DNA from 4 places in the Bacillus sp. XB1 genome. Region 1 is predicted to be linked to each of the others. Evidence: riboswitches for the same ligand, from Rfam matches in the RefSeq annotation. Region 1 holds a riboswitch; each other region holds the start of a gene.
The links. Region 1 has a riboswitch for lysine ahead of ACK1U5_RS14360 (amino acid permease). Riboswitches for the same ligand answer to the same signal wherever they lie in the genome.

Region 1 (3,377 bases):
ACAGCATCAGGTTTTTGAATAAATGTACGGATAGGGCATCTCGTTATAAGGAATGTAAGTACAATCGTTATAATTATTAAAGATATTCCTTTAGAAGGAGATGCTTTTAGAAACTGAGCATAATAATATGCGCCAACGCATGAAATAAAGATAAAGCTATATAGTAAACCGTTAATCATACGTGCAAAGTATGTAATGATATTTTGAATATGTTGTTGGAAGCGACTGCTCCATAGCGATTCGATTGACATGTTTTTCACCTCTTTGTTCTATTATATATGTTTTACAAAAGAAAAAACGAGCAAATTGCGTTATGCAACTTGCCCGTTTTTCTTTTCGTTATTTTTTTTCTGATCACGATTCATTAATGGATAGAAAGCAAATCCAATTACGAATAAACCAATTCCGAGAAGGAACGTTTTTATATCGGATGCGCCAGTTTTAATAACCCATAGTGCGTAGCAAAGTGCGATAACTGCGACTATGCCATCTGTAATTCTTGCCCGCATTTCATTTTTATATGTTTCACCAGTTGCGACTAGTTTTAACTGGAAGATTGGTGAAACGAGATATGGAATGAGGTAGGCCAGTGTTGATACGGTAATAACGAATGTATAAGCTTCCGCAATGGTTCCTGATAATGTTGAGAATAGGAATACTTGCGACATAATGTTTGTTAATCGTAATGAGTAAATTGGACTTCCTTTTTTATTTGTTTTCGTGAAGAAGGAAGGGAAGAAACCTTCTTTTGCTGCTTGATAAGGTACTTCTGAGCTTAATAAAATCCAGCCTAAGATAGAACCGAACAGGGAAGTAAGAGCAAGTAATGCCATCAGTTTCCCGCCGCCGTGACCCATTGCAGCATTTAGTGCATCTGCTAATGGACGTTCAGAAGCTTGTAATTTATCAACGTGAAGTACACCCATTGTTAAAATTGTAATTCCTAGGTAAATCGCAACTGTAATAAGTAATCCCGCAACTGTTGCACGTTTTACCGTTTTTGGAGAAACAGCACGGTTTGATAAAAGAACGGCTGATTCAATTCCGATAAACGCCCAAAGCGTTGTAAGAGCAGCTAAATTTACTTGTGAAAGAAGACCATGTGATGCACCTGATTTATCAATCATCGGTGTGTACCATTGTCCAAACTTAGAAGCTTCGAATGCAAATAACGTAACGACGATGAATAAAAGGAATCCAGTTACTTTCGTTGTTGTTGCTAAGAAGTTTAGTTTTCCAGCTCCGCTTACACCGTTTGTTAATATAATATGAGTTCCCCAAAGTAAGATGGAACAAATCGTAAATGTAATTAGTTTTCCGACTTCTACGTTAAACGAGCCGATTGAAAATAGTAGTCGCGTATCTTTCATAATTGGGAAGAAGAGTGATAAATATCCCGCAAATGATGTAATGATGGCAACGTTACTTGCCCAGTTTGCAACCCAATATCCCCATACCATACTGAAGCCAGCCATTTTTTTCTTTTTTGGTGTTGAGAATAAAGCATATGCATGACTTTGTGGCCCTGTCGTTAAATCAGGACGACGAATTGCTAAATTACCGAAAACAAGAGCTAGCATTAAAACACCAAACCCTGTAGTTAACCAAGCTAAAGTGACACCGAGTGGGCTTGCTGTTTGTGCCAACGTACTTGGTACCATGAAAATACCAGCGCCAACCATGTTACCGACAACGAAAGCTGTTAGTACCCAAAAGCCCCATTTTTTTTGTTGCATAGAAAAATACCTCCAAAGTTAGTATAACCAAGTCAAGCGAGGAGATATGTATGTCTTCCTGAGTCAGGAAGAGAAGTCCCAAACAAAACAAAAAAAGCACGTAATCTGCCGCTACATGCTTTCTATCTTATAAGAAACCCACGACATACCTCTCGATAGCTCTCCACAAACGAAACGTTTGTGACAGTTCTGCACTTATTAAATGCAGACCCAGCAAGCGTGCATGGTGGACACGACTTACTTCGGCAACCATTCCTTTCTCATTCCTTCATCAATGCCACTACATCTCCTGAAATGATACTCTTAATGACTGCAACCTCTACCTCACCGAGATACGAATGAGGATTTAAATATTAAATTAACGTATTTAAGAGTAACAAATGAATTTTTATACGTCAATGGATATAGTAATAATCAGATTATAGAGAACAGTTTGTGATTAAAAGTAAGAGGGATTGTTATGTGATATTTGAATTTTCGTAATATAATACATGTTATTAGCGCTAGATGATTGAAAAGGGGATGAAGTATATGTCTGTATGTCATAAACATTCAGTAATAGGTGTGCTAGATTCGGGTGTTGGGGGATTAACAGTTGCGAGCGAAATTATAAGACAATTGCCTAAAGAAAGCATTTATTATATTGGTGATAATAAGCGTTGTCCGTATGGGCCAAGAAGTGTAGAGGAGGTGCAATCTTTCGTATTTGAAATGGTTGAGTTCCTCAAACAGTTTCCATTAAAAGCGCTAGTCGTAGCATGTAATACTGCTGCAGCTGCTGCATTGAATGCGCTACAAGAAGCACTTTCCATTCCAGTTATTGGCGTTATACATCCAGGAGCAAGAGCGGCAATTAAAGTTACAAAGAAAGGGGAAATCGGGGTAATTGGAACTGTAGGTACGATAAAATCTAATATGTATGAAAAAGCATTACACGAGCTGGATACATATTTGGAAGTGCATAGCTATGCTTGCCCGACTTTAGCCACAGTTGTAGAAAATCAATTAGAAGATACAGCATATGTCACGCAGCAAGTGAAACAAGCTTTACTTCCATTAACGAAAGAAGATATAGATACGTTAATTCTTGGATGTACGCATTATCCACTTTTAGAGTCCTATATAAAAAAGGAACTAGGAGAAGACATAACGATTATTAGTTCTGCAGAAGAAACAGCGATAGAGTTAAGTACCATTTTACAGCATAAAGGAATTTTGTCTGACAATCTGAATCTGAAGCATCGCTTTTTTACAACGGGATCTGTTTTATCATTTGAACATATTGCTGAGCGATGGCTAGGGTATCAAATTTCTGTAGAATGTGTACATTTGCCTATGAAAAATGCGTGTATATATAATTAAGATTTAGTAAATTACTTTTTTAAATAAATGAGGTTCGTTTCATAAGAAGGAAAGAATAAGCTTTTAATTGAAGTGTTTAAGGGCAGTTCAATTAAAGGGGAGATTGGATTATGGAATTATTAAGATCTCAATTATTTGCTTTAGAGTATATTTCAAAATATGCAGAGAACAAAAAACGTGGGGCTAAAGCAACGATTAATCATATACTTAAAATGTCTAATATTACAGATGAAATATTTGAAGAAGCTGTCGCTAATTTAAAATCTCATGCAAGGATTG
Region 2 (3,377 bases), 2.1 Mb from region 1:
TACATTACCTGGGGCAATCGGCGCATTTGTTGGGGCATGTTTTTTAAGTAATTTGCCCGGAGATGTAATCAAACCATACATTTCCGTATTTTTATTTACTTTAGGGGTTTATATTTTATTACGATTCATCATTCAAAAACAAATTGTCACTTCAAATAAGCGTATGTCTGCAAAACAACTTGTGCCGCTTGGTTTATTCGCTGGATTCGTTGATTCAACTGGTGGCGGTGGTTGGGGGCCCATTACGACACCTGTTCTTCTAGCAAGAGGAAATGAAGCTAGAAAAGTTATTGGATCTGTAGATACGAGTGAATTTCCTGTTTCACTCGCTGCAACAATCGGCTTTTTCATTTCACTTGGCTGGGAACAAGTAAGCTGGGTTTGGGTATTTGCCTTAATGCTCGGCGGTATTGTCGCAGCTCCAATTGCTGCATGGTTAGTCCGCATCGTTCCACCCCATTTACTTGGCGTATTAGTTGGTGGTCTTATTATCTTTACAAATATTCGTACACTGCTTACTACATTTAAAGTGGATCCAACTGTTATTTCACTTTCTTACGTTGCAGTTGGTCTTGTCGTTATTATTTCTATTTTCATTGCTGTTCGAAATCATTCCAATCGTCCTAACGCATCAACGGCTGAGTATCCAAATGATCAGAAGCAAATGCTACCATAACTATAAAAAATACCGCTCAATTTAGAGCGGTATTTTTTATTTTTCTATTTTCCAATTAATCATCGTTTCTGTAGCATTTACTCTCTTCATATGTAACTTTTCTAAAACACGCATCGAACTATAATTATCTAGAAGTGTCTCTGCAATTATTGTTTCTACCTCACCTGTTTTGAAAGCCCAATCGAATAGTTCTTTTACAGCTTCTGTTGCATAGCCCTGATTCCAATATTTCTCAATGAATCCATAGCCAATTTCTACTGTTTGATCCTCGTTTGGTTTCCCTTTAAATCCAATATCACCTAAAACGCTATCATCTTCTTTCCGAAGAACATACCACGCCCCCCATGGTAATAAAGCCTCATCTTGTTTCACATTCTCTACATGCCCTACAATATGCGGACCGCTATTATATCCTTGCTCGTTAGCAACTTGAATACTCTCTTCTGTACACGGCACTATATAGAGCCTTTCTGTTTCTAATTTCATTTTGATTTCCCCTTTTTGCTTAAACGTTACTCTAATTATAACAAATAATATGACTTTATCATGAATGTCGAATTATATTTTTCTGAATTTTCTTTTTATTTAGAGGGTTTTTCAATATTTTTTGCGAAACATTTGTATAACAATTTTTTCTTTGCTTATTGCTACATAATAGTAGGTTCGGGTGGAGTTTTGCAAGCGTTTCCTATACAATAACCGATATTTTTTGACTTTTCCTAACAAAATATCTTGCAATATATTCAGAAAGTCATTACAATTGCCATATATTAAAAATCTTAGCAATATATAAATCCTCATCAATCCGATGAGGTAGAGGTTGCGACTTTTAAGAGTACGACGGACGAGACACAGAGAATGTCAGCTGACTCCGTTTGAAAGGAAAAGTTGCCGAAGTTTATATTTCTTCTCTGGAAATATGAGCTGGGGCTGTCTCCGAAAGGAACAGAACTGTCACGTTTACAAAATTACCGTGTAAACGTGGGGTGCTATCTTAACGGAAGGGTATGATGGGGTGGTTATTTGTGAAACGTTCCGCCAAATTCCTTTGGCGGTTTTTTGTATTTTTCTCCCCCGCTCCTTCCTAACCTACAAGAAAAGGAGTGTTGAACATGAATAGCGCAACAAATCAATCTACCTCTAAAACGCAAACTACACAAGGACAAGGTGAATTAAAACGCGGATTAAAATCGCGTCACCTTACGATGATTTCTCTCGGCGGTACAATTGGTACCGGACTATTTCTTGCCAGCGGTGGTGTCATTCATTCAGCTGGTCCTGGCGGCGCATTAATCGCATACGCCGCAATTGGAATTATGGTATATTTCTTAATGACAAGCTTAGCTGAACTTGCAGCTTACATGCCTGTTACTGGATCTTTTAGTACGTATGCAACAAAATTTGTTGATCCATCACTTGGTTTTGCACTTGGATGGAACTACTGGTATAACTGGGCGATTACAATTGCGGCAGAACTAGCGGCCGTAACATTAATTATGAAATTTTGGTTCCCAGATACCCCTTCTCTTATTTGGAGCGGATTATGTTTAGCTATTATTTTCCTTTTAAACTATTTATCTGTTAAAGGGTTTGGTGAATCTGAATATTGGTTCGCACTTATTAAAGTAGTTACAATTATTATCTTTTTAATTGTCGGCTTTATGATGATTTTCGGAATTATGGGGGGCGAAACTGTTGGCTTCAAAAACTTCACTGTTGCTGATGCACCATTTAACGGTGGTATCATGGCAATTATCGGTGTATTTATGGCAGCTGGTTTCTCCTTCCAAGGAACTGAATTACTTGGGGTAGCTGCTGGTGAAACTTCTGATCCAGAACGTAATATCCCGAAAGCAATTCGTTCGATCTTTTGGCGTATTCTTTTATTCTATATTCTTGCGATTCTCGTTATCGGTTTATTAATTCCTTATACAACTGAAAGTCTTGCCGCAAGTGATGTAACAGTAAGTCCATTTACACTTATTTTCGAAAAAGCGGGCGTTGCCTTTGCAGCTTCTGTTATGAACGCTGTTATTTTAACTGCTGTACTATCTGCTGGTAACTCTGGTATGTATGCATCAACTCGTATGCTTTGGGATTTAGCTCGCCAAGGAAAAGCACCAAAATTTCTTGGTAAATTAGATAGCCGCGGTGTACCTGTTAACGCGTTAATCGTAACATCGATTGTCGGTAGTATTGCTTTCATTGCTTCTTTATTCGGTGACGGTGTTGTATACATTTGGTTATTAAACGCATCCGGAATGTCTGGCTTTATCGCATGGGTCGGAATTGCAATTAGTCATTACCGTTTCCGTAAAGCGTATATCACACAAGGAAAAGATTTAAATGACTTACCATATAGAGCAAAATGGTTCCCATTCGGTCCACTCTTCGCATTTACTCTTTGTATTATCGTAATTTTAGGACAAAACTATGGCGCATTTATGGGTGAATCAATCGATTGGAACGGCGTACTTGTTTCTTACATCGGTTTACCACTCTTCTTAGTACTATGGTTAGGATATAAATTTACGAAAAAAACAAAAGTGATTCCACTCGATAAATGTGAACTAAAATAAAGTGAAACGAGCAAACAAATTTGTTTGCTCGTTTTTTGTTGCAAACCTCTTTGCTTCCCTATTGCTCCTGTTTTTGCAATAATAAAGGAAATATAAATAAAGGTTGGGATACAATGAACATT
Region 3 (3,377 bases), 560 kb from region 1:
ACCGGGAAAGTAACGAAATCGTTATAGAACCCATAAAACATTGCGTTTCCAAATAAAATAAATGACAGTATAAAACTGATTCCAATTATAATTCGGTTTCGGTGCTTAGATGCAAGTAAAGCTAAGCCGAAAAATAAAAGTAACGCAGCTAGTGGATTGATAAAAAGCATGAATTCTTCAAAGAAATTATCAATTTTAATATCAAATGCTAGCTTGTACACAATATATGTTTTAATCCATAGTAAAACGACTGCAACGAGTGCAAATCGCAGTTTTGGAAACAGATGTTGTAGCATAATATACTCCTCTCCTAAAAAGCATGACAGTTCTTGAGAGTCAGTTTGCTTAACGACTCATTTTATATATACGAACAGTCCTTTGTTATTATGATTATTATACTATGAGTATCATTATACGAAAATAAAAGAAGGTTGTGGGCTTTTTTATAATAATCGAGTAGAAAAAGAGTGGTGGGAGACAATAAAACAGAATTTCTATGTATGATAATTATTGTACGCAGAAAGAATCGCGTGATAATACGGAGGTTATAATGCGAAAATTATTATATTTTATAGCATGCAGTAGTGTTATACTTTTTACTTCACCGAGTGTGTCGGTAGCCCAATATGATGCACCTCTTATGGAAGATGCACTTTATTCTGTTTTATTTCCAAAAATAAATAAAGCAATTGAAAAACAATATGGAAGTTTGAAACCTTATCAATGTCCTAAAATTATTAGTTTAAAAAAAGTGTATAGCGGTACATATTTATTTCAAGCAAGTATTGAAGTGACAAAGTATGAACGTGTTGCTGGGAAAATTGCTCCACCATTTGAGAAGGTAACGATTACATTTAATAACGAAGAAGGCGAATGGGAAGTAACAAAGGTATTAGTAAAGCGCTTACCAGACGATACGAAATTAAACTGCAAAAAAACAATATAAAAAATTGTTTGACAAATAAAATGGTCCTTTGGTATTGTTAATAGCAACAATTAGATGTTTGAAAATTAAATAGACTTACCTCATCTACTCTCAAAGGTAGAGGCCGCGATAGGAAAGAGTAAGCTATGGGAGATTTAATGGAATCTGTGATCATAGGTTGAAAGGGACTATTGCCGAAATATAAGAATAACCATCTTATTCATATATTGGGACTGCATTGAATAAATGTAGTACTGTCATAAGATTTATTTTATGGAGAGCTATTTGGAGATGTTGATGCGGTTTCTTATTTTGAGGAGATAACAACTCGTTTATTTTTTCAATATATATTTTTCCTAATAAGAAACGCGTGTGAACATTGTTCCGCGCGTTTTTTGTCTATCTAAAAGCGTGCTGCAATGAATAGAAGATTGGGGTTATGAGTTTTAGAGGAAATAAGGGAGGAATTTAAATGTATTTACACGGCACAAGCCGAATTAATGGGCAAGGACACTTAGAAATTGGAGGGTGCGATACGACGCAGCTAGCAAAGCAATACGGAACACCACTTTATGTATACGATGAAGAGTCTATTCGAGGAAAATGCCGAGCATTTCATCGTGCTTTTAAAGAAAGTGGTTTCTCTTATCAAGTAGCATATGCAAGCAAGGCGTTCTTGTGCATGGAGATGTGCCGAGTAGCTCGTGAAGAGAATATGTCATTAGACGTTGTCTCTGGGGGAGAATTATATACTGCGCTCCAAGCAGGATTTCCGGCATCACGTATTCATTTTCATGGAAATAATAAAACAGAAGAAGAAATAGTGATGGCTCTTCAGGCGAATATCGGTTGTTTTGTCGTAGATAACTTCTTTGAATTAGAAGTTTTACACGATTTAGCGATGCAACATGGGAAATTTGTGAACATATTAATTCGTGTAACGCCTGGAGTAGAGGCGCACACACATGAATATATTACGACAGGTCAAGATGATTCGAAATTTGGATTTGGCGTTTCAAACGGTCAAGCAATGCAGGCAATTGGATTTGCTTTACAAAAATCAAATTATAATGTGCTAGGGATCCATTCACATATTGGATCGCAAATATTTGAAACAGCTGGTTTTGTTCGAGCGATTGAAGTTCTTCGCCAATTTTTAGTAGAAGTGAGAGAGCAAACAAACTATGTAGTAAAAGTGTTAAATGTAGGCGGAGGATTTGGAATACGTTACACAGAGTCAGATACACCATTAACTCTTGAGACATATGTGCGAGCTGTAACAAGTGCAGTGAGAGAACAATTTACTGTATGTGAATATCCATTGCCAGAAATATGGGTTGAACCAGGCCGTAGCATTGTAGGTGATGCTGGGACAACACTTTATACAGTTGGATCTGTGAAAGATATTCCTGGTATTCGGAAATATGTATCAGTCGATGGTGGAATGACAGATAATTTAAGACCAGCTTTATATAGCGCGCGTTATGAAGCGATGTTAGCGAATCGAGGGAATGATGAGAATGAGGAACTCGTTTCGATTGCCGGGAAATGCTGTGAGAGTGGAGACATGTTGATTTGGGATATTCATTTACCGAAAGTCGTTGCTTCTGATTTACTAGCAGTTTCCTGTACAGGAGCATACGGGTACTCGATGGCGAATAATTACAATCGGATTCGAAGACCAGCCGTTGTCTTTGCAAAAGGCGGAACATCGCAAGTAGTTGTGGAACGCGAAACATATGAAAATATTATTGGGAACGATCGCATACGTATTAAAGAACTTGTCTAAATAGGAAAAGGAGTTGTTCGTATGGGCAATTCCTTTTTTATAAAATAAAATAATTAAAATATATCGGAAAACTAGGATTGAAAAAAATCAGAATTGTGATAAAATACAAATACAAAGCTTATCAAGAGAAGCGGAGGGAACTGGCCCGAAGAAGCTCGGCAACCTGCTTATAGAAAGCAAGGTGCTAAATCCAGCAAAATGGGATCCATTTTGAAAGATAAGGTAAAATATATTACCGAACAGTCTTTTCGAAATGGGAAAGATTTTTTTTATGAATAAAAAGGGGGGGCTGTTCGCGTGAGTGTACGGGAACATTTTGATGAAGTATCCGAGAAGATTGAAGCGATGCTTGCTGATATGAAATATGGTTCAATTACAATTGTTGTGCAAGATGGAAAAGTAATTCAGTTAGAGAAAAGTGAAAAAGTACGTTTAAAGTGAAAAGCGCTGACTAGAAAAACTAGAGGCGGTTTTAACCTATTTTCATTAGGTTAAAACCGTCTTTTTGCTTTTACAGGGGGAAAAAACATGTTGACGTATGAAACGTGGGAAGAAAATGTTGTTTCATTCTCGGAAGAAGACGAAACAAAAGGCGCGCTATCAGTATTAAAGTGGGCTTATGGAGAGTATAAAGATGAAATTGTCTACGCATGTAGCTTTGGG
Region 4 (3,377 bases), 880 kb from region 1:
ATTTCCTCTTAACTTACTCATTGGTTTCCCATAGTATTTATAATTCGGAACACTCTTTTCAATCATCCAGCCGATAAATGCCGGTAAAGCTACTCCAATTCCGTTGACAACACCATGAATCCAAACCATTTGAGCAATTGTAATCGTCATTACATGCTTCAAATTTCCATATGAATATATAAGTGAGAACATAATTGTAACCATGAGTGTACTAGACGAAACGATTAGAAGAATCTTTGCACTGATAGCATTAAATTTTGCTCTCCAAACGTAAAATCCATACCCATAAATTGCACATAAATATAGGAACACTGCAAAAAATTCAAATATTCTTGAGTATGTAATTCCTATTGCAACTGTCATAGGTGAAATCATGATGATAAACATAATAGCATCATACACTTTACTTCTCTTTTCTCTTTTTCTCCCTATTAAACCAGCTGATAATGGCAATAGAAACGCCGAATAATGAAAATGTGCAGCTGTGAGTAAAACAATGTCAGAGCTAAAATGCATAATTGAAAGTTTTGCTACTGAAGCAGAAAACCAAAAACCACCTAAAAACAAATAAATAAACGCACTATCTATGGCGATCTCTTCTAACGGCTTCCATCCTCTTTCTAACAATCTACTTACACCAAATAACGCAACAATTCCTGTATATACAAACCAAACTAGCGCAAATAAATAGTGATTTGTGACGAAAGCTAGCATTGCACAAATTGCTGCGATTGGATATAAAAATGATACGGATTTATAAAATAATAATTGCGATCCATCTCTTTTTCTTTTATCAATAATACAAAATGACATTGGTATAAATAATAAAACAGATAATAATATAATTGCTTCAACAGGATTTATATTCGACCACTCACATATTAGAAAAACAACATAACAAGCAAGCCCAAATATTATATTTTTCATATCGTCTATTCCCTTTCCACAAATGTTCCCTTATATGAAAAAAGCAACCAATTAACGGGTTTCGTACTTGTACATGAATTCGAAAACATTGTAGTGTTTCATCATAACTTTCAACAATTTTTGCCTCACCATACAAGAATTTTGGTAACGGCATTTTTCTTCCAAACATATAAAACCATTGTTTCTTTGAAGAAATATGCATTGCCCCTAACTCATCGATATGAAAATGCAGTGTAGAAACGAGTAAATGTGGTTCACCAAAATAATCTACAATTTCATTTTCGTTTTCATCCAATTGCATAACTGCATTAAAATATCTTTTCTTATTTCACCTATTGATTCCCCTTCTCCAACTATTTCAAGCCCAAATCCAATCTTTGTTTTATAAAAAAACTTCTTTGGTTCTCCTTCTTTTTTCTCTAAATACGAAATTTCAGTAAAGCGAGCATCCCACTCTGTATGTATATCTGGTTCTTGCGTATATTCCCATAATTTTTCCATCTTCGTGTTCATTTTTGTCGCAACATAAATAGGCTGTTTCCTTTTCATTCTCCCCACCTCCTATGCACTATAAGTTTAATGTACATGCAATGAATTTATTTTGCTACATTTTTCACAAACTTCCTCAAAAAAAGAAAGAATTTTTAAAATATATATAAAACACTTGATTCCACGAAAAATTTAAATTATTATAAAACAAATGTTACCAACAACTTCATAAATCAAACACTCTCGCCTAAAACGTGAGATAGAGGTTGCGATACTTATGAGTATTCTAATGGAGACACAGAGATGTCTATGAACTTAGATGAAAGGAAGTATTGCCGAAATTGATAAATTTCTCTGCATTTATCAATTGGGGCTGTTTTCGAATAGAAACAGAACTGTCATATGTACAGACGTGTACGTATGAAGAGCTATCTACAAAAAAGAGATATCATTTTTTTATGATATTCCTTTTTTGGCGGTTTTTTTATTAGCTCCGTTTTCTGTTTCCCTTTTCCTGTAACAGCACCATCCTCACTTATTTGAGATGGTGTTTTTTGTTTGTCTTTCTGGTAACTACAGGAGTATTGGGATTTATATATTTCCTAATCTATTCTTAAAAATAGACGAAAGAAGGAATTTGTAATGGAAACAATTGTTCAAAAATTTGGTGGCACTTCTGTCGGAAGCGTCGAACGCATTCAACATGTAGCAAATTTAATTATTGAAGAATATGAACGAGGTCATAGCATTGTCTCTGTCGTTTCAGCAATGGGAAAAAGCACAGATGAACTTGTCGCACTCGCTAACGCTATCACAGAAAATCCAAGTAAACGTGAAATGGATATGCTTCTATCTACAGGAGAACAAGTAACTATTTCATTATTAACAATGGCACTGCAAGCAAAAGGCTATCATGCAATTTCATTAACAGGGTGGCAAGCAGGTATTACGACAGAATCTGTACATAGTAGTGCACGGATTACTGACATTCATACAGATCGTATTCAATCTTATCTTGCTGAAGGTACGATTGTTATCGTAGCTGGTTTCCAAGGTATAAGTGTAGAAAATGAAATTACAACGCTTGGCCGTGGTGGCTCTGATACGACTGCTGTCGCATTAGCTGCTGCACTTAAAGCAAAAAAATGTGATATTTATACGGATGTGACAGGTGTATATACGACGGACCCACGAGTTGTAAAAGATGCTTACAAATTAGACGAAATTTCTTATGACGAAATGTTAGAGCTTGCTAATCTCGGTGCTGGCGTATTACACCCGCGCGCTGTTGAGTTTGCTAAAAATCATAATGTAGTTTTAGAAGTTCGCTCAAGTATGGAACAAGAAAACGGAACAATTGTAAAAGGAGAATGTAACATGGAACAACAATCAATCGTTAAAGGTATTGCATTTGAGGATAACATTACACGTGTCACAATTAAAGGATTAGAACAAGGCTCGCTTTCAACAGTTTTCTCTACATTAGCAGCAGCACACATTAATGTAGATATCATCATTCAAAGTATTACAAATGAAGGAACTGTACACCTCTCCTTCTCCATTCATTCGAATGATTTAAGAAAAACTTTAGAAGTTTTGGAACAAAATCAAGAAACTCTTCACTATGAATCTGTAGAACATGAAAATCACTTAGCAAAAGTATCAATCGTAGGATCTGGCATGGTATCTAACCCAGGTGTCGCTGCAAATATGTTCACTACTTTAAAAGAAGAAGATATTCATATTAAAATGGTAAGTACATCAGAAATTAAAGTGTCTGTCGTTATTGACCGCCTTCATTTAGTAACAGGCGTTGAGGCGCTGCATCAATCATTTATGGCGAAAATTGAGCCTTTAGTGCAAATGAGCTAATCTGATATATTTAGTAATGCTAAAAAAATCATATTAATGTATTACCTTCCTATTAAATAAAAAGCTGTTCGTTAACACGATGCTATATG

Region 2: linked by a shared signal. The riboswitch ahead of ACK1U5_RS03235 (amino acid permease) and the one ahead of ACK1U5_RS14360 (amino acid permease) in region 1 are both predicted to bind lysine.
Region 3: linked by a shared signal. The riboswitch ahead of lysA (diaminopimelate decarboxylase) and the one ahead of ACK1U5_RS14360 (amino acid permease) in region 1 are both predicted to bind lysine.
Region 4: linked by a shared signal. The riboswitch ahead of ACK1U5_RS09725 (aspartate kinase) and the one ahead of ACK1U5_RS14360 (amino acid permease) in region 1 are both predicted to bind lysine.

What each region holds. Positions count from the first base shown of each region.
Region 1 covers NZ_JBNRIL010000001.1:2,797,886-2,801,262, reverse strand. The annotation lists gene ACK1U5_RS14365 (ABC transporter permease) at 1-251, opposite strand, end outside; gene ACK1U5_RS14360 (amino acid permease) at 312-1,736, opposite strand; lysine riboswitch at 1,885-2,066, opposite strand; gene racE (glutamate racemase) at 2,268-3,098, shown strand; gene ACK1U5_RS14350 (DUF3626 domain-containing protein) at 3,209-3,377, shown strand, end outside.
Region 2 covers NZ_JBNRIL010000001.1:661,469-664,845, reverse strand. The annotation lists gene ACK1U5_RS03245 (sulfite exporter TauE/SafE family protein) at 1-676, shown strand, start outside; gene ACK1U5_RS03240 (GNAT family N-acetyltransferase) at 713-1,162, opposite strand; lysine riboswitch at 1,483-1,676, shown strand; gene ACK1U5_RS03235 (amino acid permease) at 1,789-3,255, shown strand; gene ACK1U5_RS03230 (iron-sulfur cluster biosynthesis family protein) at 3,369-3,377, shown strand, end outside.
Region 3 covers NZ_JBNRIL010000001.1:2,239,572-2,242,948, reverse strand. The annotation lists gene ACK1U5_RS11430 (LTA synthase family protein) at 1-296, opposite strand, end outside; gene ACK1U5_RS11425 (DUF3888 domain-containing protein) at 551-946, shown strand; lysine riboswitch at 1,036-1,217, shown strand; gene lysA (diaminopimelate decarboxylase) at 1,398-2,714, shown strand; SAM riboswitch class I at 2,830-2,938, shown strand; gene ACK1U5_RS11415 (YezD family protein) at 3,012-3,155, shown strand; gene ACK1U5_RS11410 (phosphoadenylyl-sulfate reductase) at 3,243-3,377, shown strand, end outside.
Region 4 covers NZ_JBNRIL010000001.1:1,922,004-1,925,380, forward strand. The annotation lists gene ACK1U5_RS09710 (YndJ family protein) at 1-927, opposite strand, end outside; partial or broken gene ACK1U5_RS09715 (DUF4166 domain-containing protein) at 933-1,255, opposite strand; partial or broken gene ACK1U5_RS09720 (hypothetical protein) at 1,243-1,476, opposite strand; lysine riboswitch at 1,669-1,855, shown strand; gene ACK1U5_RS09725 (aspartate kinase) at 2,059-3,288, shown strand.